Regions from separate parts of the Thioalkalivibrio sp. ALD1 genome, predicted to be linked through region 2. Evidence: predicted binding sites of a transcription regulator. Region 2 holds the regulator's gene; each other region holds the start of a gene.
The links. The regulator FliA, encoded in region 2, starts transcription of late flagellar genes. The targets are predictions, from matches to a motif close to GCTAAAGTTNNNNNNNNNNCNGCCGATA.
Positions count from the first base shown of each region.

Region 1: F623_RS0107240 (flagellin) is a predicted target of FliA. The motif match lies at 4,016-4,043, and genes of this name have one in related genera.
Region 3: F623_RS0110835 (methyl-accepting chemotaxis protein) is a predicted target of FliA. The motif match lies at 5,664-5,691, and genes of this name have one in related genera.
Region 4: F623_RS0111155 (methyl-accepting chemotaxis protein) is a predicted target of FliA. The motif match lies at 3,309-3,336, and genes of this name have one in related genera.

Region 1 covers NZ_KB906242.1:553,415-560,967, reverse strand. The annotation lists gene F623_RS12870 (bifunctional diguanylate cyclase/phosphodiesterase) at 1-254, opposite strand, end outside; gene F623_RS0107255 (DUF3047 domain-containing protein) at 535-1,212, opposite strand; gene F623_RS0107250 (hypothetical protein) at 1,383-1,700, opposite strand; gene F623_RS0107245 (hypothetical protein) at 2,031-2,789, shown strand; gene F623_RS0107240 (flagellin) at 2,808-3,935, opposite strand; gene F623_RS0107235 (hypothetical protein) at 4,144-4,824, shown strand; gene F623_RS0107230 (MliC family protein) at 4,766-5,143, opposite strand; gene F623_RS0107225 (hypothetical protein) at 5,286-5,897, shown strand; gene F623_RS0107220 (L-lactate permease) at 5,986-7,521, shown strand.
Region 2 covers NZ_KB906242.1:334,899-342,451, forward strand. The annotation lists gene flhA (flagellar biosynthesis protein FlhA) at 1-510, shown strand, start outside; gene flhF (flagellar biosynthesis protein FlhF) at 589-1,833, shown strand; gene F623_RS0106220 (MinD/ParA family protein) at 1,820-2,644, shown strand; gene F623_RS0106225 (RNA polymerase sigma factor FliA) at 2,641-3,402, shown strand; gene cheY (chemotaxis response regulator CheY) at 3,460-3,840, shown strand; gene F623_RS0106235 (protein phosphatase CheZ) at 3,942-4,718, shown strand; gene F623_RS0106240 (chemotaxis protein CheA) at 4,800-6,932, shown strand; gene F623_RS0106245 (chemotaxis response regulator protein-glutamate methylesterase) at 6,935-7,553, shown strand, end outside.
Region 3 covers NZ_KB906246.1:52,654-60,206, forward strand. The annotation lists gene F623_RS0110805 (hypothetical protein) at 25-471, shown strand; gene F623_RS0110810 (rhodanese-like domain-containing protein) at 591-911, shown strand; gene F623_RS0110815 (glycosyltransferase) at 920-1,648, shown strand; gene dapC (succinyldiaminopimelate transaminase) at 1,753-2,946, shown strand; gene dapD (2,3,4,5-tetrahydropyridine-2,6-dicarboxylate N-succinyltransferase) at 2,980-3,801, shown strand; gene F623_RS0110830 (ArsC family reductase) at 3,794-4,147, shown strand; gene F623_RS0110835 (methyl-accepting chemotaxis protein) at 4,406-5,641, opposite strand; gene F623_RS0110840 (DEAD/DEAH box helicase) at 5,825-7,090, opposite strand.
Region 4 covers NZ_KB906246.1:120,679-128,231, forward strand. The annotation lists gene F623_RS0111145 (glutathione S-transferase N-terminal domain-containing protein) at 1-301, shown strand, start outside; gene F623_RS0111150 (amidohydrolase family protein) at 396-1,265, shown strand; gene F623_RS0111155 (methyl-accepting chemotaxis protein) at 1,329-3,239, opposite strand; gene F623_RS0111160 (DASS family sodium-coupled anion symporter) at 3,372-4,901, opposite strand; gene F623_RS0111165 (superoxide dismutase) at 5,059-5,640, shown strand; gene F623_RS0111170 (acetylornithine transaminase) at 5,735-6,931, shown strand; gene argF (ornithine carbamoyltransferase) at 6,928-7,553, shown strand, end outside.

The sequences.
Region 1 (7,553 bases), 220 kb from region 2:
GCGACGATCAGCGCGGCCCCAGGTCCGAAACGTGCAGCGGCGATTAATATGGGTACGTAATAGAGGTGTGGTACGAGGTTGTCGGCCCCACCGGCCAGATAGGTCACCGACCAGGAGACCAGCAGTCCCAGGATGACGATCAGCGTAGCGGAGAGGAATGACATCCCGACCCAGGAGCGGAGTGTGGACCGTGCCAGGTAGTCGGAATACCTTGTCCCGCCTGTCGGGAAGAGTGTCGAATCGGGCCTGGACATCGCGCCTTCCTTGAGGGTCCGCCCCGGCTCATCCATGGCGCATTGCCTGCCCCGGTGGCTTCGGGAAGTCGAAAAACTATGTTGACTAACGTAACGCTCGGACGTGCTGGGAGTTTAGTACTTCGCCGCATGACCTGCTGGCGATGTCTTTTTGTGCTGGTATCGCTGTCGGAACGGGTGGGGGTGGCCCGATGTGGTCGATGAACGAGAGCCGGAAATGATGTTCTCGGGCGTTGCGTCATACAAGCGATTGCCTGCACCGGTACTGTGACGCGTTTGGCTATTCCGGCACGAAGCGGATCTCCCCATACCAGGCCTCGATAGTGCTCTCGGTGTCATCGCAGTCCGTCATGATGGCGATGGCGTCGATGCTGTCGACCGCGCGATCATGCAACCGTTGGAAATCCTCGCGAACATTGCGCCGCTGGGAGAACCATTGCCCGGTTTCGGCGGGCGGGCCGGAACGCACCGCGAGCATGCGGGCCTGGCTGGCGTAGGCATTCGGCCAGTCGGCACCTTCCGGTTTTTCGCTGGCCCAGACGTAGTTGATCGCGCGTGTGCGCCACCGTAGCAGTCCACCGTCCTTCACCACGTACACGCGCGCCGGATAGTCGTCACCGGCACGCGTGGTTTCGTCAATGCCGGTGAACGTCTTGTCCACGCGCCAACTCCACTCGAGGATGGGAGTCCGCTCGAGATCGATCGTCTTTTTCAGGTAGAGACCGGACGCACTGTTGTCGCAACTCGCGTGGACGGCATGGCGCCCGTCAATTTCGACGGACTTGTATTGCGTTTCACCTTCGAAGGCCCTGGTCTCCCAGTTCAGGATGTCGGCTGGGCTGAAAATTGGTTCCGACGCAAGGGCAAGGCCAGGGAACCAGACGAGAGCGGCGGCAAACAGTAACCGTGGGCGCTGTTTGTCAGTCGATGGGCGACGGAATGGAGTGCTGTTGGCCATGGGCCACCCGGTGCGGCGTCATGAATCTACAAGGGTAGGTGACGCACCTGCCGATCGGAAGGCGTGCACGGGTATCGGTTCACATCCATCAGCCGCTAACAGGGCCTGGATATGGCTCCGCTTCGAAAATGCCCGAAGCGCATGGCTGCGGCCTCGGGCGGGAAAGGGTGTTACTCGTGAACCACGATGCGTTGGCTTGTGGGGTGGAGGTCCACGCGGGACTTGGACTCCGCGCAGGCCTCTGCGACCTGCTCCAGACCAGGCATGTCGTTCTGTCGGGCCAGGTGGCGCAGCAGTTCGCCGCCCTGGCAGTCCATTAGTGCCTCGCCGTCTTGGCGACAGCGGAATGTCGTGTCGTCGACGGACCAGTCCATGTCGTCCGGCATGTTCAGCACTACGGGTTCTTTTTTCAGAACCTGCATTTTCGCCTGTGTCGCGTGTTGTCCGTTATCCCAGTTGACTGCGGGTACGTTGTCGTAATGGTGCATGGGGTGTCCTCCTGTTGCCTTCCTTGTGGATTCGGAAGAGAAGCTTCATCCCTGAGCACTACGCCCCCACGTTAGGAAATATCCCCCGGGGGTCGTCAAATACCTGGATGCCGCCTGTTGCCCATGATCTGTGCATTGAACGCGGCGCGCCGAGACCCTATAAGAAAGCAATATGCACAGTTAGAGGTGCGAACGATGAAACTGTCCTCAAGCCGGGACATCAGGCCCGTTTCATTTCGACACTGGGTCCTGGTCGCAGCGCTCACACTGCTGGCTGGCTGCGCGACCACCTTTCCGGAGCCGGATCCAGGAAAGCCGTTTGCCGATGGGCTGACCGCGGAGGAGCTCTTTGCCCGGACGATGGCGGCGCATGGCGGGGATCTTCGCGCGTATGCCGGTGACCTGAACCAGTCCACGGACGGGGAGTGGGGCCGGATGGTGCAGCGCGTACAACCACTGGTGGCGGATGGCGGCTACCGTGGGCAGGGCGAGGAGCGCTATCGCCCCGCGGATCAGCTCTACGCGGTCCATTACACGGGGCCTGAGGGTACCAAGACCGTGGTGCGGCAGGGTCGTGATATTCGCTTGTACTACGACGGCGAGCGCAGCGACGACGAGGACCGGATTCGCGCGACCGCGATGACGACCGATGCCGGCAAGCTGTTCCACTACGGGCCGACCTTTGTAAAACACCGCGCTGAGTCCATCACGCGGTTGGAGGATCGCCGCGAGGATGGTGTCGAGTACCGCCGCTTGTTGGCGACCATACAGCCGGGGTTTGGCAAGGCGGATGAGGATCAGGTAGTGATGTGGATCCATCCTGAAACGGACCTTCTGTACCGGGTGCACATCACCCTCACGGGATTCGAGCCGACGCGGAATGCGCATGTCGACACCACTTTCCTGGAGTACGAGGAGGTCGGCCCGTACACGCTCCCGTCGCGTTTCGAGGAACGCGTGCTCGGGCCGATTCGCCTGTTTGTACACGAATGGTGGGTCACCGGCCGTGATCGCGATCGCGGGTGGACCGACGACGATGTGCGGGGACCCGAATTCGCCGGGGCGGCTGCACACCCCGCAGGGGAGTAGGCGCTAGCCTGTTGGTAATTACTGGAGCAGCCGCAGGAAGTTTTGTGGGAGTGCGTTGGCCTGGGTCAGCACGGCGATGCCGGCCTGCTGCAGGATCTGGGCGCGCACCAGCCGTGTAACCTCCGCCGCATAATCGGCATCACGTATGCGGCTGCGGGCCGCCGCAAGGTTGTCACTGGTCGTGCCGAGATTGTTGATGGTCGACTCGAAGCGGTTCTGGATGGCCCCGAACTGGCTGCGCCTTGCGTTGACCGCATCCAGCGCAGCATCCAGGCGCGAAAGGGCGTCGCTCGCCCCCTGGCGCGAGGACAGGTCGATGCTGTCCAGACTCCCCGCGGGCGCGGTCGTCGCCGGCAGCCGGAGGGTAGTGAGCGCGGCTTCGCCGGAGAGGGTCAGGGACTCGCGGGCGATCAGGTTCAGTCGGCCGTCGTCGGTCAGGACCGCCCGTGCGGTGGATCCCAGGGCGCGATCAATCGCCGTTGCCAGTTCCTGTGGGCTTCGATAGGTCCCTGAGGGAACGTGGACTGGGTCACGTGCGCCAACGGTGATGGAGAAGTCCTGGTCCACAGTCAAAGACCCGTTAGCGAAAGCGGTGTCCAGCCTTTCCGAATAGGCGCTGGATACGGCACCGATAAAGCGGGTGCGCATGCTGTCGCCCAGGTCTATGGACAGGGTTTGTCCGGCATTGGCCCCAATCTGAAACTGCGCGGTGCCCATAGAGCCGTCCAGAAGGCGCCGACCGTTGAAGGTCGTCTGGGTGGCGATCCGGTCATTCTCGGCCAGGAGTCGGCGCGCTTCGCGGTCAATGGCGCTGCGGTCGGAAACCGACAGAGTGGCGTTGGCGGCCTGTACCGACAACTGGCGTACGCGTTGCAGATTCGCGGTCATGGAGCCGAGCGCGCCTTCGGCGGTCTGGGCCAGGGAGATGCCGTCCTGCGCATTGCGCATGGCCTGATTCAGGCCGCGTATCTGGGTCGTGAAGCGTTCGGAAATGGCGAGCCCGGCCGCGTCGTCACGGGCGGAGTTGATGCGCAGCCCCGAAGACAGGCGCTGGAAGGCCGTTTGCAGGGCCGCCTGAGACTGACGCAGGTGGCGCTGGGCATTGAGCGACAGGAGATTGGTGGAAACACTCAACACCTGGGCCATGTTGTGGAGTCTCGCTCGCCGCAAGGGCGATCCGGCAACGGGCCGGATTCCGCAGCCGAACTCTCCCGGCTACAGCAGGTTAACGGCCTGTGTTGAACGAACTTGAATCCAGGCAAGCGCTGGTCCATCCGCGGGGGCGCGGCGCAAACGTGCACATTGGCCCGTGTTTCCTTAGGCTGCGTCGATTGGACTGCATTGGGAGAGGGCCATGGCGGATACACAACCCGGTCGCCGACATTCACCCTTCTGGCGGACGCTGCTCGCGATCCTGCTTGGGGTCGGCCTGGGGATCGTCTGGCTTTATGTGACGGTCTTGCTGGGTCTCGGCGGTGGAATCGATTTTATGCCCGTGGCACTGGCGCGGGCCTTTGAATGGTTAACGCCTGTGTTGCTGTTGGGCGGTGTCATCGTGCTGGCGCTGGGGTGGTCACGGCGTCTGGCTGCGGCGCTATTCGGAGTGGCGGGGTTGTTGTTGCTGGTGGCGCTGGCCTTCGAGGGAGCTCGCGTGATGATGCAGGATCCCGAAGCGCTGAGCTACGAACACCAGATGGCGCAGACTGCCCGCGAGGGGGCCCGACAGGTGATCGAATGCGACAACGGCGAGATGCTCCTGGTGCGCGAGGACCGCGTGACGTCCGAGGAGATCGCGGTGCTTCAGATTCAGCGTATTCGTGCTGATGGGCGTCTGGACACGGAATTGCTGGCGAGCACCGGGGTCGGGTATACGCCCACTATCAGCGAGGGTATGCGGCCCTACCTGGATGGCTCGGTCGAGTGTAATGAAGGCGGTTTTTCGAGCGCCGGGGAGGTCCTCGGGCACCTCGAGGCATTCATTCAGGAGCACGAGCCGAGGCACTCCAGTGCCGTGGTGCCGGTGGCGCCGGAGTAGCGGTACCGGCATTGGGCTGGTGCACCTGGCAGGTCCAGTAGATGCCGTGAAACTCCAGCATGGCGGCCTCTCCCTTGGTCCAGAAGACGATCTGCTCGTCGGGGTTGGCATAGCGTGCCCCGGAGGCGACTTCGGTCGCCTGCAGCACGGCCCTGGAGCGCCCAAAACGCAACGCGGCCTCGCTGCCGCTGAACGTCGCCGTCAGGTTGGGACCGCGGTCACAGGTGTAGGGCACATCACGTGCCTGTTCGGCGGTTGGGGGCAGGGTGCCGCAGGCGGTCAATGCCAGTGTCGCGCCAATGACAATCCAGGTTCGCACGCGCCGGTTCTCCCGCGGTTCGACGTCGCTTTCCATCATACGCACAGGTGGATGCTCCGCGCGAAGCAAACACTCGGGTTCCGGGTTCGCGACGCCAATATGCGTACAATCAGGGTTTCCCCACACGACAGGTGATTGCGTTTTGTTTCCTCGGTGGTTTCTGATCGCTTACCTGCTGTTTGTCTGCGTCCTGGTGCCGGTCTACGCGGTCCACTACGGGTGGCTCAATTTCCTCTGGCTGTCCAACTTTGCGCTGATTGCCGGGTGTGTCGCGGCCTGGTTCGAGAGTCGGCGGCTGGCCAGCATGCTGGCCGTGGGGGTGGTGCTGCTGGAGATGGGCTGGGTAATCGACTTCCTGCTGGGTCTTGTGCTGTTGGGCAACCCGCCCTTTGACTTCGTGGCCTACATGTTCGAGCCGGACTATCCGCTTTATCTGCGGCTGCTTTCGCTGTACCACTTGCCACTGCCGTTCGTACTGTTGTGGATGGTCTGGCGCCTGGGATATGACCCGCTGGCGGGGCGGTTGTGGATCGTGGTTGGCTGGGGCGTATTGGTGTTGTCGTACCTGCTGTCGACCCCCGAGGCGAACGTCAACTGGGCGCTGGGCCCCTGGGCTCGTCCCCAGGACGTCGTGCACCCGCTGGTATGGCTCGGCGTTCTGATGGCCGCCTGCGCACTGGTCTGGTGGGTGAGCCATCGTGTCCTGTGGTGGGGCGCGAAGCGCTTCGGCCGCGTCGTTGAGGATGCCCGTTGAGGGTGGGTGGGCATGATCTGACGCTTCACGCGTCGGACCCCATCAGTTCACACTCTTCCGCGAGATCCGGCTGGGGAATTGGGCGAACATGATGCTTTTCTGGGTAGCCCTGGTGCCGTTTGTGGTTCTCTTTGTCTGGCTGGTGCCATTGCGGCGGCCGGCCTACGAGGCGGCCCCACTGGCCTATCTGGCGACGTTGATTATTGCCTTGTGGGTCTGGCAGATGCCGGGCGAGGTACTCGGCGCGAGCCTGCTGGATGCCGGTGTGGTGTTCATCGAGGTCATGCTGATCGTGGCGGTGGCGCTGCTCGTGCTGAACGTGATGATCGCTACGGGTCACATGGATGCGATCCAGTCGGTCATCGCAAGCGTGTCGCGCGACCAGCGGGTGCTGGCGATGCTTCTGGGATGGGGCCTGGTCGGCTTCGTCGAGGGGATTGCCGGGTTCGGGACCCCGGCCGTGCTGGCGGCGCCGCTACTCGTCTATTTTGGGATGAAGCCCCTCAAGGCGGTGGCGATTGCCCTGATCGGGAACAGTACGGCCGTGCCGTTTGGCGCGGCCGGTACCCCGGTCGTGATCGGCTTCGCAGGGCTGGGTCTGGATGACGCGGTCGTGCAGGAAGCAGTCGTGCGCACGGCGGTCATTCTGGCGGTGCTGGCAGTGTTCATCACGACCTTCATGATCTGGGTCGCCACCCTGGGGGAGGAGAAGGGGCGCTTTCGCGAATTCGTCCCGTTTGCGGTGTTCTCCGCTCTTGCATTCGGTATCCCGTACGTACTGGTGGCGTGGTTGATCGGGCCGGAACTGCCCTCGATCGTGGGCGGCGTTGTGGCGATGGTCGTCATCGCGCTGGCCGCGCACAAAGGGTTTCTGCTGCCGGAAGGACAACGCCGTACCGAGTCCGAGTCCGCCCCGGTCAAACGCGTGCTCGCTGCTTTTGTGCCATTCGCCGTAATGTCGGTGGCCCTGATCGCCTCGCGCACGGTGATGCCCTTGCGAGAGGCACTGCAATCCGTTCGCTGGTCGCTGGGCGAGTTTCGGGGGGTGGAGCTGGGGCAGAGCCTGGCGCCTTTGTACACGCCGTATTTCTATTTTGCCCTGGCGCTGGTGACCGCCCTGATCCTGTTTCGCGTCGGGCGGGTCACACTGGGGGAGGCCGTGGTGTCCACCGGGCGCAAGCTGCGGGCGGCCGCGATCGTATTGATGTTCATCATCGGACTGACTCAGATCCTGCTGATGTCGGAGCTCAACGGGGCGGACCTGCCCTCGATGCCGCAGGTGCTGGGGCAAGGGCTGGCCGAGTGGCTGGGCGGTACGTTTGTGCTCTTCAGTGGATTCCTGGGAGCGCTGGGGTCGTTCATGACCGGTAGCGCGACGGTCTCCAACCTTCTCTTTGCGCGTCTTCAGGCCGATACGGCGCAGGTAGTCGCGTTGTCGTTGCCTTCGATCCTCGCCCTGCAGTTGATCGGGGCCGGGGTGGGCAACATGATCTCGTTGCACAACATCGCCATGGCGGCTGCGGCCTGCGGACTGAAGGCACGTGAAGGACAGGTGGTGCGGGAGACGATTGTCCCGGTCGTTGTGGTGTGTCTCGGGGCCGGCCTGTTGGCGTTCGTCTGGTAGACCCGGCCCCGAGCATCATTCGCCGGATTGTG
Region 2 (7,553 bases):
AAGGTTCTGCAGAACCTGCTGGCCGAGCAGGTATCGATCCGCGATCTGCGCACAATCGCCGAAACCCTGGCAGAGGAGGGAGTCAAGAGTCAGGATCCCGGCACTTTGACCGCGGCGGTCAGGGTGGCCCTGTCACGCTCGATCGTGCAGGACCTTGTGGGACCGGACGACGAGCTGCCTTTGATCGCGTTGGATCCATCGTTGGAACAGCTTTTGCATAAGTCTCTGCAGGGCAGTAACGGCGAGACGGTGGGACTGGAGCCGGGTCTGGCGGAGCGCCTGCAGCGTTCGGTCTCCGAGGCGGCACAGCGTCAGGAAGCCAGTGGCCAGCCGGCCATCCTGGTGGTGGCCCCGGAGATCCGTTCCTGGATTGCCGGATGGCTGCGGGGCGCCGTGCGCAATCTGGCAGTACTGGCCTTCACCGAGATCCCCGACAACCGGCGGATCCGTGTGGTGGCCACGGTCGGACAGGAAGATTCGGCCCGGCAGGCAGCACCTGCGAGCGCCTGAGGCAAACAGTAGCGAGCGGCTCCGCCAGGGCAAAACGGGAGAACAGCGATGAATGTGAGACGGTACCGGGCACGCGACATGCGCGACGCGATGCGGCAGGTGCGCGAACAGCAGGGCGACGAGGCGGTTATCCTGTCGAGCCGGCGTGTGGATGGCTGGCTGGAGGTGGTCGCGGCGCTGGAAGATGGCGACGCAGGAGTCTCCGAACGCGAGCAGCAGGCCGCCGTGAATGCAGTCCATGCCCCGCGAGAGGCGCCGGCATCGGGGTCGCGTGCCCCGGCTGCTTCGGCCTGGCCGGCCGATCCGGAACTGGTCGCGATGCGCCAGGAGCTGCGAGACCTGCGCAGTCTTCTGACGCGTCAGCACAGCGACAATGAGGCCGCACAATGGGCGGCGCGGCATCCGCTTGCGGCGGAATGCAAGGCGCGCCTGATGGACCGGGGCTTCAGCGAATCACTGGCGCGCAGCCTCGCCGGGAGCATCCTCGACGACAGCACCGTGGAACAGGCGTGGGAGCGCCTGCGCGCCAGGCTCTCGGGGGCGATTGCCACCCGCCACCCGGATATCCTGGACGAGGGGGGTGTGCTGGCACTGGTGGGTCCTACGGGAGTGGGCAAGACCACCACACTCGCGCGCATCGCCCTGCGGCAAATCCGCCGCATGGGCGCGGATTCGGTTACGCTGGTCACACTGGATTCACAGCGTATTGGGGCGACCCGTCAATTGCAGGCCTTTGCGACTATGGCAGGGGTGTCGCTGCGGGTGTTGCAGGGCGTGCGCGAGTTGCGGGACATGACCGCGCGTTTGGATGATGGACATCTGGTCCTGGTCGACACCGCGGGTCAGGCGCCCTCGACGGTGGGAGACGAGTCGCTGTTCGCCGGCTGGCCGGGTCGCGTGCGTTGCGAGAGCTGGCTGGTCGTCTCCGCGACGACCCAGGCCGCGGCGCTGCGTCGGGTGCTGGATGCTTTTCGCAAGACGGAGCCGACGGCGCTCGTACTGACTAAACTGGATGAAGCCGAACAGTTGGGGGAGACGTTGTCGGTATTGCTCGATCAGCATCTGGGACTCACCTTTGTCAGTGATGGCCAGCGGATCGCGGAAGACTTCCATCGGGTCGAGACGGGTGATCTGACTCGGCGGGCGCTCGGCGAAGAGCGTCGGCCCGCGCGCGGAATGTCACGCGATGAACGATGGACCGACGAAACCCTTGCGGACTTCACCAGCGCGCCTCGCAGCGAGGCGGCAAGGCGCACCAGCCGGGATGCGGGTGTCCTGGAAATGATCCATCCGGTGGGAAAGGGACGTTATGCCACGCACTAATTCGCCGCTGAAGGTCATCGCGGTCGCCTCCGGCAAGGGCGGGGTTGGCAAGACCAACGTTTCGGTCAACCTGTCCGTCGCGCTCGCACGGCTGGGGCGCGAGGTGATGCTGTTCGATGCCGATCTGGGGCTGGCAAATGCCGACGTCTTGCTCGGACTGCGGCCCGAGCGAACCCTGCACGATCTGGTGACCGCACAAGTCGAGGATCTGCAGGACATCCTGATCGACGGTCCCGAGGGGATCAAGGTCATCCCCTCGGCCTCGGGGATTGCTTCGATGGCCAACCTTTCCGAAGTCGAGCACAACGGGTTGATCCACGCGTTCAGTGCCTATTCCAAACCGCTGGATGTACTCGTGGTCGACACCGCGGCCGGATTGCAGGAATCGGTCACGACCTTTTGCCGCGCGGTCCAGGAGACCCTGGTGGTGGTCTGTGACGAGCCTGCCTCGATTACCGATGCGTACGCCCTGATCAAAGTGCTGCACCGAGATCATGGCATTCGGCGCTTCCGTCTGGTTACGAACATGGTGCAGGATCGCGCTGGTGCCGAGCGATTGCTGCAGAAACTTGCAACCGTTTGTGGCAACTATCTGCCGGAAGTCATCCTGGACTTGGCCGGGTACATCCCGATGGACGAGAATCTGCGCAAGGCCGTGCAGAAGCGGGCACCAGTCGTGCAGCAGTATCCCGGTAGCCCCGCGGCCAAGGCCTTCACCGAACTCGCGCGCACCGTCGATCGCTGGCCCGTGGCGCGGGGCGTTGATGGCGGCGTCGGGTTTTTCGTCGAGCGAATGCTGCAGAGTGCATGATGTCGTCGCGTAATCGCCTCCCCGGATACGAGAGCGTGGCCGCAACCGGCCACGAGCAGCGCGTCGCGGAGCACATCGAGCTGGTGCATCGCATCGCACATCATCTGATGGCGCGACTGCCGGCTTCGGTGCAGGTGGACGATCTGATCCAGGCGGGGATGATCGGGTTGCTGGAGGCTGCACGGCAGTTCGAGGGCGGGCAGGGCGCAACCTTTGCCACCTATGCCGGTATTCGCATCCGCGGCGCGATGATCGACGAGTTGCGGCGCTGCGACTGGACGCCACGCTCCGTTCACCGGAACAGTCGCAAGATCGCCGAGGCCATTCAGGCGGTCGAGGCCCGGGAGGGACGCGCGGCCCGCGGTAGCGAGGTCGCCGAGGTCCTCGAGGTGCCGATCGACGAGTACTACGCAATGCTGCAGGACCATGCGGGCGCACACTTGTTTGCACTGGATGATCTGGGCGGCACCGATGGCGATGCCGACCGGGTGGTTGAAGGGCAGGAGGCCTCGCCCGCGAGAGCGATGGAGGTGGGGGCTTTCCGCGAGGAGTTGGCCGCTGCGTTGGGGGATCTGCCCGAACGCGAGCGCCTGGTGCTCTCGCTTTATTACATTGAGGAGCTCAACTTGCGCGAGATTGGCGCGGTTCTGGGTGTGACGGAGTCGCGCGTCAGCCAGATTCGCAGTCAGGCCGTGATCCGGCTGCGCGCTCGCATGGGATCCTGGCTCGAAGACGGTGAGGCTTTGCAGTTATTCTGACAGCCACGCCATTGGTACCCACAAAAATTTATCCCGGAGTGACCTGTGGACAAGGGAATGAAAATTCTCATCGTGGATGACTTCTCCACGATGCGGCGGATCATCAAGAACCTGTTGCGTGATCTCGGCTTCAACAATACGCAAGAGGCCGACGATGGCAGCACGGCACTGCCGATGCTCCAGAACGGTGACTTCGATTTTCTGATTACCGACTGGAACATGCCCAATATGCCGGGCATCGATCTGTTGCGGGCGGTGCGTGCGGACGACAAGCTGAAGACGATGCCGGTGCTGATGGTGACGGCGGAGGCCAAGCGTGATCAGATTGTCGAGGCGGCCGAGGCGGGTGTGAACGGCTACGTGGTGAAACCATTTACCGCGGAAACCCTCAGGGAAAAGATCGACAAAATATTCGAACGCATTGAATCCCAAGGGTAATTGGGGTCTTGAATGCGGTACCCGCGGTCCGCGCAACGCCGTGGCCAAGGGGTAGATCCCGGTCAGCACGCCCGGGGTAGGGAGCGAGCAAGGGGCTTTGGATGACCAAACAAGAAAAATCGGTGGAGGAGCAGCAGCTTGCACGCGCACGCGAGCTTGTCCAGGTTCTGGAAGCAGGCGATGACGTTGCCGCCCGGGGGCTGATTCAGGATCTGGCGCGGCCATACGATCGCGAGCTGTTTGACGAGCTGGGCAAGCTGACCCGTGATCTCCACGAGGCCCTGCAAAGCTTCCGCGGTGATTCGCGACTGGTCGAGCTGACCCAGGCCGAGATCCCGGATGCGCGTGAACGCCTGAATTATGTGGTCACGATGACGGAAAAGGCCGCTCACGAGACGTTGACCGCTATCGAGACGAGCCTCCCGATCGCCGAGTCTTTCAGCCAGCAGGCGGGTGTGCTGACGGCCAAGTGGACGCGCTTTCGCAATCGCCAGCTCTCGGTGGACGAGTTCCGCGAGTTCGCCCGCGATCTCGATGAGTTCTTCGCCCAGGCGAACAACGACACCGAGGAACTGCGGCGCCTGTTGTCCGAGGTGCTGATGGCACAGAGCTACCAGGACATTACCGGTCAGGTGATTCGTCGGGTGATTCAGCTGGTGACGGATCTCGAGGAGAATCTGGTTTCGTTGATCCGGCTGTCGAGCGGGCGCATGGAGACGGTGGAGGCCGCCGAGAAGAAGATGGGGGGCGACCCGGAGCAGCGTGAAGCGGACCGGCGTGGACATGGCCCGGCAGTGCCGAAGACTCAAGATTCCGGCCAAGATGTCGTTCAAGGACAAGACGAGGTGGACGATCTGTTGTCCAGTCTGGGCTTCTAGGGGATGCCGATTCGATAATCGGCATCGCTTTCCCTGGACCCATCCCTTAAACGGCAAGCCTCACCGGAATGGAGAGACCGAATGGCCATCGACCCCAACGACGAAATCCTTCAGGACTTCCTGATTGAGGCCGGGGAACTGCTCGAAGGGCTCAACGAGCAGCTGATTGATCTGGAGCAGCATCCCGATGACCGGGATCTGCTCAACGCAGTATTTCGCAGCTTCCACACGATCAAGGGCGGCGCGGGCTTTCTCAGCCTGGATGCGCTGGTGACGGTCTGTCATCACGCGGAAGACGTCTTCAACCTGCTGCGCAATGGCGAGCGGCGTGTCGATAGCCACTTGATGGATACTATGCTTCGGGTGCTCGACACGCTGAACGTAATGTTCGGCGACCTGCGTTCCGGGGTGGAGCCTACTCCGGCCGAGGCGGATCTGGTCGAAGACCTGCGGAAGATGGCCAACAACGAGGACGTGGCTGGTGACTCCGAATCCGAGGCAGCCCCGACCGCAGATGTACCCCCTGAGCCTGAGCCGGCGCCCCCCGCCGAGGTGGAAGCCACCTCCACGGCCGCAGGTGACGATGCAGGCGATGATTCGGGGCTGGTGGGCGCGGATGACGAAATCACCGATGACGAGTTCGAAGCCCTGCTCGATACGCTGCATGGCGATGGTACCCCGCAGGCGGTCGAAGCGGCGAGCGGCTCCGGGGAGTCGACTGGCGCGGAATCCGGTGAGGGTGGGGCCACCGATGGTGGCGGAGACCTGATCTCGGACGACGAGTTCGAGAACTTGCTGGACGAACTGCAGGCGCGTGGGAATGGACCCCCCGCCAGTGCGTCGCCGGCATCTTCACCTGCAAAAGCCAGCGATGCCGAAGCCCCCGAAGAGTCGAGCGCGAAGCCCGAACCTGCCGACGATCCCAAACCGTCTTCAGCGCCGGAACCCGCCAAGGAGCCGGCCAAGCCGGCGGCTGCGGGCGGCTCCCGACAGGCTTCTCAGGGTGAGACCTCGGTGCGCGTGAATACCGAGCGACTGGACGAGATCATGAATCTGGTCGGCGAACTGGTGCTGGTCCGCAACCGCCTGAGCATGTTGCGCAGCCAGCATGTGGACGACGAGCTGGGCAAGGCCATCAGCTCGCTGGCGTTGGTGACCTCGGATCTTCAGACGTCGGTGATGAAGACCCGCATGCAGCCGGTCAACAAGGTCTTCAATCGTTTTCCGCGCGTGATCCGGGACTTGTCGCGCAGCCTCGGCAAGGAGATCGAACTGGAGATCTTTGGCGAGGACACCGACCTCGACAAGAATCTGGTGGAGGCTTTGTCGGATCCGCTGGTCCACCTGGTGCGCAACGCGGTGGACCACGGCATCGAAACCCCCGAAGTGCGCGAAAAGGCGGGCAAGCCGCGCAAGGGTACGGTCGTACTGGGTGCCGCACAGGAAGGCGATCACATCGCGCTGCTGATCAAGGACGACGGCGGCGGCATGGACCCGCAGGCCCTTCGGCGCAAGGTGGTAGAGAAGGGCCTGATGGAGCCGGTCATGGCAGAGCGAATGACCGATCGCGAGGCCTTCAACGTGATCTTCATGGCCGGTTTTTCCACCAAGACCGAGATCTCGGATGTTTCCGGGCGCGGGGTGGGGATGGACGTCGTCAAGACCAAGATCTCGCAGCTCAATGGCACCATCGAGATCGATTCGGAGATTGGCGTCGGGACCACGCTGCGGGTCAAGCTGCCACTGACTCTGGCGATTCTCCCTGCATTGATGGTCATCCTCGACGGGCGGCGATTCGCGATCCCGCTGGCGTCCGTCTCGGAGATCCTGGACCTGGATCTGACCAAGACCCATTACGTGGACGATCAGGAAGTCATTGTAGTGAGAAATCAAGCGCTTCCAATTCATTATCTCAAGCGTTGGTTGAAGCCCGGATTTATCCCCGAAGCGAAACCGGAATCGCATGTGGTCGTGGTGCATACCGCAGACCGCAAGGTGGGGCTGGTGGTCGATGATCTGGTGGGACAGGAAGAGGTGGTCATCAAGCCACTGGGGCAGAATCTGCAGGGCGTCAAGGGTTTGGCGGGTGCCACGATCACGGGTGACGGTGGGATCGCGCTGATCCTGGATGTCGCCGATCTGGTGGGCCTGCTGACGCACAAGCTCCCGTCGGCGGGCCGCACCCGGCGTCCCGCACAAACGGTCGAGGGCTAAGAATGCCAGTAAAGGTACTGGTGGTGGACGACTCCGGGTTCTTCCGCCGTCGCATCGCCGAGATTCTGGATTCCGACGCGGGTATTGAAGTCGTCGGCAGCGCGGAAAACGGCGAGGAGGCGATTCGCAAGGTCAAGGAACTGGATCCCGATGTCGTGACCATGGACATCGAGATGCCGGTAATGGATGGCATTACCGCTGTGCGCAGGATCATGGCGGAAAATCCCCGCCCGGTGTTGATGTTCTCGAGCCTGACGACCGAAGGTGCTCAGGCGACGCTGGATGCGCTGGAGGCCGGGGCGGTCGATTTTCTACCGAAGCGCTTCAGCGATATCGCGTCCGACGAAGACAGCGCCCGCATGTTGTTGCGCCGACGGGTGCGCAGCCTTTCGCGCAGCCGGGCCCGCTCGGCCAGCGAACCCGGAAGCGTGCGGCCGGCGGTGGAGGCTCGGCCGTCGGCGCGCCGCGAAGAGGCGGACCGCAAGGCCGCCGAGGTGCAGCGTCAGGCGCCGCCGGTCAGCCGCCCGGCGGTACCGTTGCGCCAGGTTCGCGCCGTGCTGATCGGGACGTCCACGGGTGGGCCGGTGGCTCTGCAGGAGGTCCTTAAAGGGCTACCCGCGA
Region 3 (7,553 bases), on a different contig from region 2:
CGATCGACCCAGAAATCACCTCTCATGTATCCACTCACCAGCCCCGTTCCCGACGCCTCCCCCGGCCTCCGTCCCTGCTGGATGGATGCGCTGATCACCCCACAGGCCTCCACCCGCCTGCGGCACGTCGCCCTCGGCCTGGTGCTGGCGATCGCCCTGATGGCCGCGGAGTTTGAAGCCGCGGCGGCCGGGTGGATTCTTCTCGGCCTGCTGGGTTCGGTGGCGGTGCTGGCCCTGTCGGTCGATCCGCGCTGGCTGTACCGCATGGCCTATCCGGGCGTGGTCGTGCTGGCGGTTGCCGTCGCCGTACCCACCGCCTATGCCGCCTACATCCTGGCCCTTTCAGGGGCCGTCGCACCCGCGATCGTGTTCGCGCTGGTCGCCCTGGCCGCCACACTGCTGGGCCCCGAGGAAGGCAGCCGCTGGCTGGAGCGACGCAGCCGCGAAGAGGACCGCCTGCGCCGCGGTTGAACGACCGCCACTCACCGGCAAGGCGTCCTCGCCTACTCCTCCCTTGCACGACAGCTGGCCACTTGCGACCTATCTCCAGTGAACTTAGCGTGTCGGCATCATCCGACACGGAATCCGCCATGCGCCAGATGTCCCCCCGGGAATTGCAGGACCACCTCGCCGAAGCTGACCAACCACCCGTCCTGCTCGATGTTCGCGAGCCCTGGGAGTACCAGCGCTGCCGTATCGACGGCTCGAAGCTGATCCCGATGGGCGAGATTCCGTCCGCCTACCAGGAGTTGAACCCCGACGACGAGATCGTGGTGATCTGTCACCACGGGGTGCGCAGCCAGCAGGTGTGCTGGTTTCTGAGCCAGGCCGGGTTCCACAGGGTGGTCAATCTGGCCGGCGGCATCGACGCCTGGGCGCGTGACGTCGACCCGCACATGGCGACCTACTGATCCCTCCCGTGCGCGGGCTCCCGGCCCTGTCGGTCATCGTCCCGGCGTGGAACGAGGCGCAGTGGCTGCCAGAGACCCTGGCGGCCCTGCAGCAGGCCCTCGCGGGCATTGACCGCAAGACCGAGATCATTGTCGTCGACAACGCATCCACCGATAGCACCCCACAGATCGCGCAACAGGCGGGTTGCCGGGTCGTGTTCGAGCCCGCACGGCAGATCAGCCGCTCCCGCAACGCGGGCGCCCGGGCAGCCTGTGGCGATTACCTGCTGTTCGTCGATGCCGACACCTGGCCCGACGCCGATCTGATCCGTGCGACGCTCACAGCACTGGACAGCGGCGAGGTTTGCGGCGGCGGCGCGCGAGTCGCATTCGATCACCTGACCCATCGCATCTACCGCTGGGGCGCGGCGGCCTGGAACACCCTGTCGGCACGTTTGGGAATCGCCGCCGGCTGCTACGTCTTCTGCACCCGCGAGGCCTTCGAGGCAGTCGGCGGTTTCAGCGAGCGGGTCTATGCCGGCGAGGAGGTCATCCTGTCGCGCGCGATGGCCCGCTGGGGCCGCCACCACGGGCAGCGGTTCCGGATGCTGGACACCCCGGTGCTGACCTCGGGGCGCAAGGCGGACTGGTTCAGCCCCGCCCAGCACATCCTGGTGGTGTTCCAGGCCCTACTGCTGCCCTGGAGCCTGCGCTCGCGCCGCCTGGCCTGGTTCTGGTACACCCGGCCAGGGGATTGAGGTATCGGGTGATCCAGCCTGCAAGCTCGGGGTCTCCACTTGGTGCCTGGCTCCGGTATACTGCCCGGTCTTTCGTTTCCGTCGAAGAACACACCCGAGCCGCCATGAACCCGCGCCTGGACCGGCTACAGCCCTACCCGTTCGAACGCCTGCGCCGGCTGTTCGAGGATCTGGAGCAACCCGCGGACCGCGAACCGATTGCCCTTTCGATCGGCGAGCCGCGCCACGCGCTGCCGGGCTTCGTCGAGCCGGTACTGCGCGATTCGATCCTGGGATTCAATCACTACCCCACCACCCGCGGCGAGCTCGAGCTGCGCGAGACCATCGCCGCCTGGCTGGAAAAGCGCTTCGGCCTGGATGCAGTGGATGCGGAGCGCCAAGTGCTGCCCGTCAGCGGCACCCGGGAGGCCCTGTTCGCGATTGCCCAGGCCGTCGTGGCCGGGAAGCCCGGCGCACGTGTTCTGATGCCCAACCCCTTCTACCAGATCTACGAAGGTGCGGCCCGGCTGGCCGGGGCAGAGCCGGCCTTCTATGATCTGGCCCCGGAGAGCGGCTACCTGCCGGACTTCTCGCACGTGGATGCAGCGACCTGGGATGAAGTACAGCTGGTGTACATCTGCAACCCCGGAAACCCCGCCGGGGCCTGCATGTCCGAGGCTGCGATGCAGGAATTACTTGGCCTGGCCGACCGGCACGACTTCGTGATCGCCGCCGACGAGTGCTATTCCGAGATCTATCACCCGGAGGCCGAACCGCCGGCCGGACTGCTCGGCGCCGCCACCCGCATGGGGCGCACGGGCTTCGAGCGCTGTATCGTGTTTCACAGCCTGTCCAAGCGATCCAACCTTCCGGGCCTGCGCTCGGGCTTCGTCGCCGGTGATGCCGACCTGCTTGAGCGCTTCACGCTGTATCGCACCTATCATGGCTGCACCCTGCCACCCCCGACCCAGGCCGTCAGTCGCGCCGCCTGGGCGGACGAGGACCATGTCGCCGACAATCGTGCGCTGTACGCCGAAAAGTTCGCGGCAGTCGTACCGATCCTGCAGCAGGTCATGGATGTCGAGCGGCCACAGGCCGGCTTCTACCTCTGGCCGCGTGTCCCCGATGGTGACGACGAGGCCTTCGCCCGCCGCCTCTATGCCGAAGCCGGGGTGACGGTCCTGGCCGGGCGCTACCTCTCCCGCAGCGACCCCGAGACCGGGCACAATCCCGGGGCGGGACACGTGCGCATGGCGCTGGTCGCCGAACCGGCCGCCTGCATCGAAGCAGCCGAACGCATCGTTTCACTCTATCGATAGAACCGATTTTTATATAATTACAAAGGACATTTCATGTCGGATATCAAAAGCATCATCGAAACCGCCTTCGAACACCGCGCCGAGATCAACCCGCGCAACGTGGAAACCAACGTCCGTGACGCCGTGAACGAAGCCATGGAGATGCTGGACAGCGGCCAGGAGCGTGTCGCCCAGAAGAAGGGCGGCGACTGGGTGGTCAACGAATGGCTGAAGAAGGCTGTTCTGCTGTCGTTCCGCATTGCCGAGAACGAATTCATCAAGGGCGGCTTCACCAACTACTACGACAAGGTGCCGTCCAAGTACGCCGACACCTCCAGCCGTGACTTTCGCGAAGGCGGCGTGCGCGTGGTGCCGCCCGCTACCGCCCGCCGCGGCAGCTACATCGCCCCCAACGTGGTGCTGATGCCCTCCTACGTGAACATTGGCGCCTACGTTGACGAAGGCACCATGGTGGACACCTGGGCGACCGTCGGCTCCTGCGCCCAGATTGGCAAGAACGTACATCTGTCCGGCGGCGTCGGTATCGGCGGGGTGCTGGAGCCACTGCAGGCCGCGCCCACCATCATCGAGGACAACTGCTTTATCGGTGCGCGCTCCGAGGTGGTCGAGGGCGTGATCGTCGAGGAAGGCGCGGTGATCTCCATGGGCGTGTATCTCGGCCAGTCGACCCGCATCTACGACCGCGAGAACGACGAGATCCTGTTCGGCCGCGTGCCGGCCGGCGCAGTGGTGGTACCGGGTAACCTGCCCTCGAAAGACGGCAAGTACTCGCTGTACTGTGCGGTGATCGTGAAGCGCGTGGACGAGAAGACCAAGGCCAAGGTCGGCCTGAACGCCCTGCTGCGCGATGTCTGATCTCGTCCTCTACGGGATCGCCAACTGCGACACCGTGCGCAAGGCACGCCGGGCGCTGGATGCGGCCGGCGTGGAGTTCCGCTTTGTTGACTTTCGCAAGGACGGACTCAAGGAGGCGCAGTTGCGCCGCTGGCTGGATGCCGTCGGCTGGGACACCCTCGTCAACCAGCGCGGTACCACCTGGCGCCAGCTCCCCGAGGATGCGCGCGAGGCCATCGACCAGGAGCGCGCGATCGCCCTGATGCTCGAACATCCGACGCTGATCAAGCGCCCGGTCGTCGAGCGTGGCGACGACGTGTACGTCGGCTGGAATGCGGCGACCGCGCGTGAGCTTGGGGCTGGCTAGCTGTTTCTAGCAGGCTCCAGCGCTCCGGCTCTTGCTTGCTTCGTTTTGGCTGGGCCTGGTGCCGCATTGGAGTTTACGGTGGCTTCGGTCCGCCGCCTGCCTGCGCTGTCTCGCCAGCGGGCGCCAGACCCCACCGTACGATGCGGATGAGCGCAGCGAATCGCATCAGGGTTAGCCCCGCCGTTGGAACGGTGCGTTTCGCTGCGCTCAACGGCACCCTACGCGACAGACCGTATACCAGATCTGACCGCAACCAGATCAGGCGCGTTGCTGGCGGAAGCCGGCTACCTCGGCCTGCAGGCGTTCGGCGAGGCCTTCCAGGGCCTCGACGGCCTCCTGCATCTCGCGGGCGCCATCGGCACTGCGTACCGCGATGTCGTTGATGTGGTGGATGTTGCGGTTAATCTCCTCGGCGACCTGGCTCTGCTGCTCCGTGGCCGAAGCGACCTGGCGCGTCATGTCGTCGATGGTGGTGACGGAGTCGTGGATGTATCCCAGCGTCTCCTCCGCCTCGCCGGCCTTGCTGACTGAAGACTCGGCCTGCTGTTGACTGACCTCCATCGCCTGCACGGCCTTGCCGGCCGCACCCTGCAGGCGCTGGATGATCTCGCGGATCTCGCCGGTGGAATCGTTGGTGCGCTGGGCCAGGTGGCGCACCTCGTCGGCGACCACGGCAAAGCCGCGGCCCGCCTCGCCGGCCCGGGCCGCCTCAATCGCGGCGTTGAGGGCCAGCAGGTTGGTTTTCTCGGCGATCTCCTCGATGACCTCGAGGATGGACCCGATATTGTCGGAGTCGCCCTTCAGCTCGTCGATGACGGTGCTGGCCTTGCGAATCTCGCTGGCCAGCGCATTGATCGACCCCTGGGTCGCCTGCACTACATTGCGTCCACCCTCGGCCGCGCGGGTGGCCTGGCCGGCGCTTTCCGCCGTGCTCTGGGTGTTGTTGGCCACCTCCTGCACGGTCGCCGACATCTGGTTCATCGCGGTGACCACCTGCTCGACATCGGAGCGCTGATCGTTGGTCGCGCGACTCAACTCGTTGCTGCGGCCTTCCAGCTGGCGCGCCGAGGCGGCGATCCCGTCAGCCGCATCCGCCACCTGCGTGATCAGGCCCGACAACCGCTCCATGACCGCATTGAACGCGGTGCTGGTACGCCCGATTTCGTCATCGGTGGTGATCTCGACACGATGGCCGAGATCCGCCTGTCCCGAAGCGATTGCCTCCAGCCCCGTAGCCAGTCGCTCCAGGGGCCGAACCAGCATCGTGGCCGCGAACCAGCCGATCGCCAAGGCGACCAGAAAGGCCACCACCCACAAGCCCCAGAGCAGCCACCACAGCTGGTCCACCAATGCGGCGTCAACGCCCGCTGCCAGATCGCCCTTCATCACGTGGAAGGTTACCCCGCCCATGATGGAAAGCGGGATGGTGCTGACAAGGATCACAAGGATCACGAGCTTGAGGCGCAGTCCGCCGATCTTCAGAAGCCGGTTCATGGGGTTCCTCCTTTCCCCGCTATAACGGCCGGGCTGGCCGGTACTTTATAGCGCGCCCATCTTCGCGTGGGCGACGCCAAGAGCAGGTGATCCGGATCAAGTTCAGTACACAGGTTTACAGACACAAAAAAAACCGCGTCCCCATGGGAGACGCGGGCGGATTCGGTCAGAACGGCGAGGAATCTAGCGGCTGCGTGCAGCCCGATTGCCCTGCGCCGCACGGCCCTGGCCACCACCGCGATTGCCGCCGGGCTTGGCCCCACGGCCCTGGCGCGGCTTGCCATTGCGTGCGCCGCCACCCGGCTTGCCGCCACGGCGATGACCATTGCCATCGTTGGCCGCCGGCTTCGGGGCCGCGAAACCCTCGGTTTCGATCCGATCGATCGGGCGCTGAATCAGGCGTTCGATGCCCTTCAGGAGCTTCATCTCTTCGCCATCCACCAGCGACAGTGCGGCACCAACGGACCCGGCACGACCGGTACGCCCGATGCGGTGGACATAATCTTCCGGCACATTCGGCAGTTCGAAGTTGACCACCTGCGGCAACTGGTCGATGTCCAGCCCTCGGGCCGCAATATCGGTGGCGACCAGCACCGGCACGGCCCCGGTCTTGAACTGCTTGAGTGCCCGGGTACGCGCCGCCTGGCTCTTGTTGCCATGGATGGCCTCGGACGGCACACCGTCCTGCGTCAGCTTCTGTGCCAGGCGGTTGGCTCCGTGCTTGGTGCGGGTGAACACCAGCACCTGGCCCCAGTCGTTGCTGCGAATCAGGTGGCTCAGCAGTTCGCGCTTGCGGCTGGTCTCCACCAAATGCACCGTCTGCTGCACCGTCTCGGCAGCGGTGTTGCGCGGCGCTACGTCGACCTCTGCCGGCTTGTTCAGCAGGCTCGAGGCCAGAGAACGGATCTCGCCGGAGAAGGTCGCCGAGAACATCAGGTTCTGGCGCTGCTTGGGCATCAGGGCAATCAGCCGGCGAATATCGCGGATGAAGCCCATATCCAGCATTCGATCGGCCTCGTCCAGCACTAGGATCTCCACGCCGGAGAGGTCGATCGTCTTCTGGCCAGCATGGTCCAGCAGACGACCCGGGGTGGCCACGACGATATCCATCGGGCCCCGCAGTGCTTTGATCTGCGGGTTCATGTTCACCCCGCCGAAGATGGTCATCGACTTCAACGACAGGTGGCGACCGTAGGTACGAACGGAATCGTGGACCTGTGCAGCCAACTCGCGCGTCGGCGTCAGGATGAGTGCCCGCGGACGCCCTGGCTTGCGCTCGGGCGCTTGCCCGGTAGTCAGTCGCTGCAGGATCGGCAGCGTAAAACCGGCGGTCTTGCCGGTCCCGGTCTGCGCAGCGGCCAGCAGATCCCCGCCTTTCAGGACTTCGGGAATTGCCTGGGTCTGGATCGGGGTCGGCGTTTTGTAACCGGCCTGGTCCAGCGCGCGCATAAGGGGTTCGGCCAACCCAAGGTCGGCAAAGGAAGAAACGGAAGACATGCAATACTCCAACGGCTACCCGCCACTCGTACTCGAGGGGCGCCCATCGGGGTATGACGAAATCGGGGGGACGGGAACCGAAAAGGTTCCGGATCGGTGAACGGACGCTGACGGGCGGGGCGTTCGATGGGGCCACTATACGGGCTCGGGACACGAAAGCAAGCTTATTCCGCCGATAAATCCTACCGCGACACTAAAGATCTCTACCCCCTGTTCTAATTACTGTCGTATATTACCAAGAATATAAGAATAATCGCGCCAGGGAAGGCCGGGCGGCCTGCACCATCGAGAGATGCGTCCATTTCGCCCAAGGGTCAAACGCGCGTGCTTCGCGGCAACGGCATACACCCAGCAAATTGATCGTCCGTTGCCGACTCTGGAGGGGCACGATGAAGGAGTTCGTCCGGGCCACGCG
Region 4 (7,553 bases), on a different contig from region 2:
GCTCGCGCTTTATCATTTCCCGGCCTGCCCTTTCTGCATCCGGGCACGGCGCACCATGCAGCGCCTTTCCCTGAATATCGAACTGCGCAACGCCCAGGCGGCCGGCCCGCACCGCGAGGAACTGCAAACCGAGGGCGGCAAACTGCAGGTCCCCTGCCTGCGAATCGAGGAACCCGACGGCCAGGTGCGCTGGCTGTACGAGTCGGACGTGATCGGCGAATACCTGCGCGAGCGCTTCGACCCGAACCGCCAGGATGGCAACTCCAAGGATGCTGCGGTATCCGGTGACTCCCGCACCTGACGGTGACGCCCGGAAACTTGGGCCACGACTCCAGATCTGGCGGCACGACGCGGTATAAGATTGGGGTTCCGTACGTACCCTAGGATCCCACTGGATGGCTGCCCCGACCCGCTCTCAAATACTGCCCCGTCTTTTCATTCTGCCGGCCGCGACTCTATTGCTTGGCTCGCTGCTTGGCGCCGCCTCTGCCCAGGCACTTGAACCCCTGTTCGATGCCCACCTGCACTACCGCGACCGGCAGATGGAACACTTCCCGCCGGAGGCCGTCGCGCGCACGCTAGAGGAGAATTCGATCCAGTCCGCGATCGTGATGGCACCGCGCGCAAAGCTGATCGAGGCGCTGGAAACGGAGGTGGATGCACGGATCGTCCCGTTCCTCGAGATCTCCCAGCGTCTGGGGCGCAAGATGGACTGGATGTACGAGGACGGTCTGCGGGAACAGGTCGAGACCATACTCGACCGAAGCTGCATCCAGTGGCGCGGGATCGGGGAATTGCACATCCAGGCCGACGACCGCTTTGCCCACGGCTTCGAGGACCTGCTGGAACTGGCAGTCGAACGCGATTTGTGGATCGTGATCCATGGCGATCCGGCCGTGATCGACCATGCCTACGCCATCCAGCCCGAGGTACGCATCCTCTGGGCGCACGCCGGTTCCTACGCCTACCCGCCACTGGTGCGTGACTATCTGGACCGGCACCCCAACATGGTCATGGATGTCTCCATGCGCAATCCGCGCATCAACCCAGCCGGCATCATCGACGCCGACTGGTTCGAGCTGTTCCTCGACTATCCGGACCGCTTCCTGATCGGCAACGACACCTTCAGCCTGGCCCGCTGGGAGCACTTTACCGTGCTGAAGGACGGCACACGGGACTGGCTCGAACAACTGCCGCCCAACGTCCAGCGCATGATCGCCCGGGAGAACGGCGAGCGCCTGTTTCCGCCCGCCGAGAGCCGGTAACCCGGCCACAAAAAAGCCCGGGACCGTTTCCGGACCCGGGCTCAACGTCGGACGGCTCGAGGCTTACACCTTGAACTGCCCCACTCGCTGCTGCTGTTCGGAGGCCAGCTTGGACAGCTCCTCCGAGGCATTGCGGATCTGTTCCGATCCGGCCGCGGTCTGATCCAGCACCTCAGTCACGTTGGCGACGTTGCGGTTGATCTCCTCGGCCACCGTCGACTGCTCCTCGGCGGCACTGGCGATCTGCGTGTTCATGTCGCTGATGCGGGTGACCGACTGGGTGATCGCGGTCAGCGATTCGCCCGCCAGATTGACCTGCTCCACGCTCTGATGCGCCTTGGAACGGCCATCTTCCATCGCCTGCACCGCCTCGCGGGTACCGCTTTGCACCCGCTCGATCATCTGCTGGATCTCGTGGGTCGAGTCCTGCGTGCGACTGGCCAGGGTCCGGACTTCGTCGGCGACCACCGCGAAACCGCGACCCTGTTCGCCCGCACGCGCCGCCTCGATCGCCGCATTCAGCGCCAGCAGGTTGGTCTGGTCGGCGATGTCGCCGATCACTTCCAGGACCTTGTTGATCTCCTCGGCATCCTGCGACAGACGGCTGACCACGTCGGCAGCACCATCGACCTGCTGCGACAGCGCATTGATCGCGGCCACGGTGCGCTGCACCACCTGCTGACCCTCGTTGGCGTCCTGGTCGGTGTTCTGAGCCGCGGCGGCGGCGTCCGCCGCGTTGCGGGCCACCTCCTGCACCGTTGCCGTCATCTCGTTCATGGCCGTGGCCACCTGATCGATCTCCGACTTCTGCCGCCGCACCTGCTCGTTGGTTTGCTCGCTGGTGGCGGACAGCTCGTTCGCTGCCGCGGCAACCTGATCGCCACCGGCCGCAACCGTGGACACGAGGCCCCGGATCTTCGTGACGAAGTTGTTGAACGCCTCCGCCAGCTCTCCGAGTTCGTTCTTTCCAGAGACCTCCAGCGTACGGGTCAGGTCGCCCTCGCCTCCCGCGATATCGTTCAGGCGGGCCACCGTGCGGTTCAGGGGACGAACGATGCTGCGAGTCAGGAGCCAGGCCAGGAGCGCACCAAGCGCCACGGCAATCACGCCGACCGCAACCACGGTACCGGTCGCATTGCGTGCCATCACCACATATGCGCTACGGTCCACCATGACCTCAAGCACACCCACTACATCACCGGAGAAGTCTGTAACGGGACGCGCCACCACGGCCATGGGGGTACCTTCATAGGTCACGTTGCGCACCAACTCTTCGCCCTCCATGACCTCACGCATTTCGGCATCACTGAAGGTCGGATCACCACTGATCGTGCCGCGGAAACGGCTGAACGAACGGCCATCGCGCAGATAAAGCGCGACCGGCGAGTTCGTATCCGCAGTGAATTCCTCGAAGAAGGAGTCGCCGAACGACAGACCAAACTCCACCGAGCCGACGTGGTCGCCGTTGTGTTCGATGGGCACAACCCCGCGAATGCCGAGACCCGCCACGCCTTCCTCAAGCCCCGAGATCGGGGTGCGCTTCTCGTTGGTGTCGACCACCGTCTGGCGGAAATCGGACAGGTCGTCACCATAGTTGTCGGGCGAGTGCACGCGCAGGAACGACGTCGCCGGTGGGGTGTGGAACTGGTATTGATGCACCCCGTAGCGCTCGCTCAGCGATGCGAAACTCGGGACGGTCATCTCGGCCAGGCGCTCGCGATCGCCCGCCGCCATCGCCTCCTCAATGTCGGGGATCTTCGCCACGGTTTCCGCCATCGCAGTGGCCCGCGCGGCCTCCTGGTCCAGCCGGCCGACCAGCTGCGCGGCCAGATCAGTCAGCTCGCGCTGTTCGGCACGGTCGGCCATGGTGCCAAGGCTGTTCATCACGACCACGAGCGTCAGGATCACGGCCAGCAAGACGACCGCGATGATCCCGACCATCAGCCGGACCCCGATTCGGATGTTATCGAACATGTTGAAGACTCTCCCCAAGTTAAGGCGTTGCGGACTCGCGGCATCCTTGCTGCGGCTGTTCACCGACGATAGCGGCGGCGAAGCATAAAACTTGAGGGGCGTCACAGGAAGTCGAGCACCCGGGGAGATGGCCTACTGGCCCATCAGCATCATCTCGGCAAAGGCATATACAGCGAGGGTGACCATGGCAATCGCCACCAGCGAGAGCAGTGCTCCGCCGCGCACCATGTCCACCACCCGCAGTCGGTTGCTGGCGAACACGATGGCGTTCGGTGGCGTGGCGACCGGCAGCATAAAGGCCACGGAGGCCGCGAATGCCACCGGTAGCGCAAGAAGCACGACCGGTACTTCCATGCGCATGGCCAGCGCGGCCACCAGCGGTAGCAGCGTGGCGGCCGTGGCCGTATTGCTGGTCACATGCGACAACAGCATGGTCACCACGACGGCCCCGGCGATGATCAACAAGAGGGGCCACGTCTGTGCGGCACCGAATCCTTCTGCCGCCAGCTCCGCCAGGCCGCTCGCCTCGATGGCCGAACCCAGGCTGAGACCACCGCCGACCAACAGCAGGACGCCCCAGGGCAGCTCGCGCGTGTTGTCCCAGGCCAGAAGCCGGCGCTGCTCCTGCGCTCCGGAAGGCAGCAGAAACAGCAGCCCGGCCCCCAGGATGGCAATGCCGGCATCGGTCAGGTGGATCGGCAGGACATCTTCCAGGAAGGGGCGCGACAGCCACGCCAGCGCCACCAGCAGGAAGACGCTCGCCACGCGGTACTCGGCACGCGACCACGCCCCGATCTCGGCACGCCGTTCGTCCATCATCGCCCTCAGCCCTTCCAGACGCACACGATGAACCTGGAAGACCCAGCGTGTCAGCAACCACCAGGCCAGCAGCAGCAGACCGATGGCCAGTGGCAGGCCCAGCATCATCCACTGGACAAAGCCGATCTCGATCCCGTGCCGATCGCCCAGATAGGCGGCAGTCAGCGCATTCGGTGGAGAGCCAATGATGGTCGCCATACCCCCAATATTGGCGGCGAATGCGATGCCCAGCAGGAGCGCGAGCGCGGGCCGCCGTGAACCGGAGCCGGCACCGTTTCCCGCAATTTGCGTATCGCGCTCCACCAACGCCAGGACCGACAGGGCAATCGGCAGCATCAGCGCGGCGGTCGCCGTGTTGCTGACCCACATCGACAGGCCCGCGGTCGCCAGCATGAAGGCCCCAACAAGGAGATGCAGGCGATCACCAGCACGGCCGACGATCGAAAGAGCAATGCGCTGATGGAGCCCCCAGCGCTGCACCGCCAGCGCGATCGCAAAGCCCCCCATGAACAGAAAGATGATGGGATTGGCATAGGGCGCGGTGGCCTCGTCCATCGGCATCACGCCCAGCAGTGGCAGTAGTGCAATGGGCAAAAGTGCCGTCACGGGCAGCGGAAGGGCTTCGGTAATCCACCAGATGGCCATGAACAGGGTCAGGCCCAGCACCCACCAGGCCTCGCTTCCGATTCCCTCGGGAGGTGGAGCAAGCAGGAACGCCAGCATGACAAGCGGCCCCAGCACAAGCCCCACGCGGCCGCGCCAGCCGTACGCACTGCGAGGCGGGCTCCTGTCCGCTTCCGGGGTTTCGGCCGTGGTTTGTCGATCCGTATCGTGCGGGGGCATACCCTGGCTCCTTCACACTTCCGCCGACCGATAACCAAGCCACACCATCGGAAATTGCATCGCCCGGGCAACGTGACTATCGTTGACGGGTTTACTGGCATGGCCGCCAACGGTCGGCCAGCCGCAGTCTCGCATGTTTTTTTACAAGGAGTCTTTCATGGCCTACGAACTGCCCGATCTCCCCTATGCCAAGAACGCGCTGGAGCCGCACATCTCCGCCGAGACGCTGGAATACCATCACGACAAGCACCACGCGACCTACGTGACCAAGCTGAACGGCCTGCTGCCGGGCTCCGAGTTCGAGAATGCCTCGCTGGAGGACATCATCAAGAAGGCCCCGGCCGGCGGGATCTTCAACAATGGTGCCCAGGTCTGGAATCACACCTTCTATTTCAACTGCATGGGCCCGAACGGCGGCGGCGAGCCGTCCGGCAAGCTGGCTGACGCCATCAACAACGCGTTTGGCTCCTTTGATGCCTTCAAGGAGAAGTTCAACGAGGCCGCGGTCGGCAATTTTGGCTCCGGCTGGACCTGGCTGGTGCAAAATGGCGACGGTTCGGTCGAAATCGTCAACACCTCCAATGCGGCGAACCCGATGCGTGATGGCAAGACCCCGCTGCTGACCTGCGATGTCTGGGAGCATGCCTATTACATCGATTACCGCAATGCGCGTCCGAAGTATCTGGAGAATTTCTGGACCGTGGTGAACTGGGATTTCGTCGCCCAGCAGATGAAATAAGTCGCGCAAACGCGATCGGGTGCCGCCCAGGGCGGTACCCCGGGCAGAAGCCGGCGGCTCGCTCGCCGGCTTCTTCATTTGGGAGAAACTTACGATGACTGACGTCCTGCAGAACACTTACAGCCGTCTGCCGGTCGCCTTCGAACGGGGGGAAGGCGCCTGGCTCTGGGATACCGAGGGCAATCGCTACCTTGATGCCCTGTCCGGCATTGCGGTCTGCGGCCTTGGACACGCTCACCCGAAAGTGGCGCATGCGATCTGCGACCAGGCCCAGACGCTGGTACATACCTCGAACCTGTTCCGCATCCCCTTGCAAGAGCAGCTGGCGCGCCGGCTGTGTGCACTGTCCGACATGAACCAGGCCTTCTTCTGCAACTCTGGCGCAGAGGCCAACGAAGCGGCGATCAAGCTGGCTCGCCTGCATGCCCGCCGCCGGGGTGTCGAAAAGCCCAAGGTCATTGTGATGCATGGCAGCTTCCACGGCCGCACCCTTGCAACCCTGTCGGCCACCGGCAACGAAAAGATCCACGCCGGCTTCGAGCCTCTGGTGGAAGGGTTTGTGCACATACCCCATGGTGACGCCGACGCTGTCGAGGCCCTGGCGAACGATCCGGACGTGGTCGCCATCCTGGTGGAGCCCATCACCGGTGAAGGCGGCATCCACGTACCCCCGCCCGGATATCTGAGACGCCTGCGCGAGCTGGCCGACCAGTACGACTGGCTGCTGATGCTGGACGAAATCCAGGCCGGGATCGGCCGCACCGGACACTGGTTTGCATTCCAGCACGAAGGCATCACGCCCGACGTCGTGTCACTCGCCAAGGGTCTGGGTAACGGCATCCCGATCGGGGCCAACCTGGTGGCCGGCCGTGCGTCCGGACTGTTCACGCCAGGTACCCACGGCACCACCTTCGGCGGCAATCCGCTGGTCTGCCGGGCGGCCCTGGCCGTGCTCGATGTGATGCAGGACGAGGGCCTGTGCGAGGAGGCCGCACGTCAGGGCGAAACCCTGCGTCGGCGACTGGCCGACCGGCTGGAGGGCAAGGCCGGGGTGGTCGCCGTGCGCGGCCGAGGCCTGATGATCGGCGTCGAACTGGATCGCCCTGCCGGGTCCCTGGTCCAGGCGGCTTTGGCCGAGGGGCTGATCCTCAACGTGACGGCGCAGCGAGTGATCCGGCTACTCCCGCCACTCATTGTGGACGACGCCCAGGTCGAGCAGATCGCCAGCACCGTGGCCGCGCTGGTCGACTCGCTGCTCGCGTCCGAAGTATCCCAGGAGGCACAGGCATGAAACCCCGCCATTTCCTGTCGTTCAAAGACCTCTCCGCGGACGAGACGCGCGCCGTGCTGGCACGTGCCGTCGAACTGAAGCGCCAGACCCACGCGGGCGAGCACCACGACACCATCCTGCGCGGCAAGACGCTGGGGATGATCTTCGAGAAGTCCTCCACCCGGACGCGCGTCTCGTTCGAGGTCGGCATGCAGCAGTTGGGCGGCAACGCCCTGTTCCTCTCCCCCCGCGACACGCAGCTGGGCCGCGGGGAGCCGATCGAGGACACCGCCCGCGTTCTTTCGCGCATGATCGACTGCGTGATGATCCGCACTTACGAACACGAGAAGATTGAGTTGTTCGCCCAGCACTCCTCGGTCCCCGTGATCAACGGCCTGACCGACCGGGAGCACCCCGCGCAGCTCCTGGCCGACCTGCAGACCTACCTGGAGCACCGGGGCGATATCCGGGGCAAGCGCGTGGCCTGGATTGGCGATGGCAACAACATGTGCCACAGCTACATGTATGCGGCTCACCTGCTGGACTTTCAGCTGGTGGCGGCCTGTCCCGAGGGCTACGACCCGGAAGAGGATGTCGTAGAGGCCACGCGCGACCATTTCGAGCTCACGCGCGATGCGCGCGC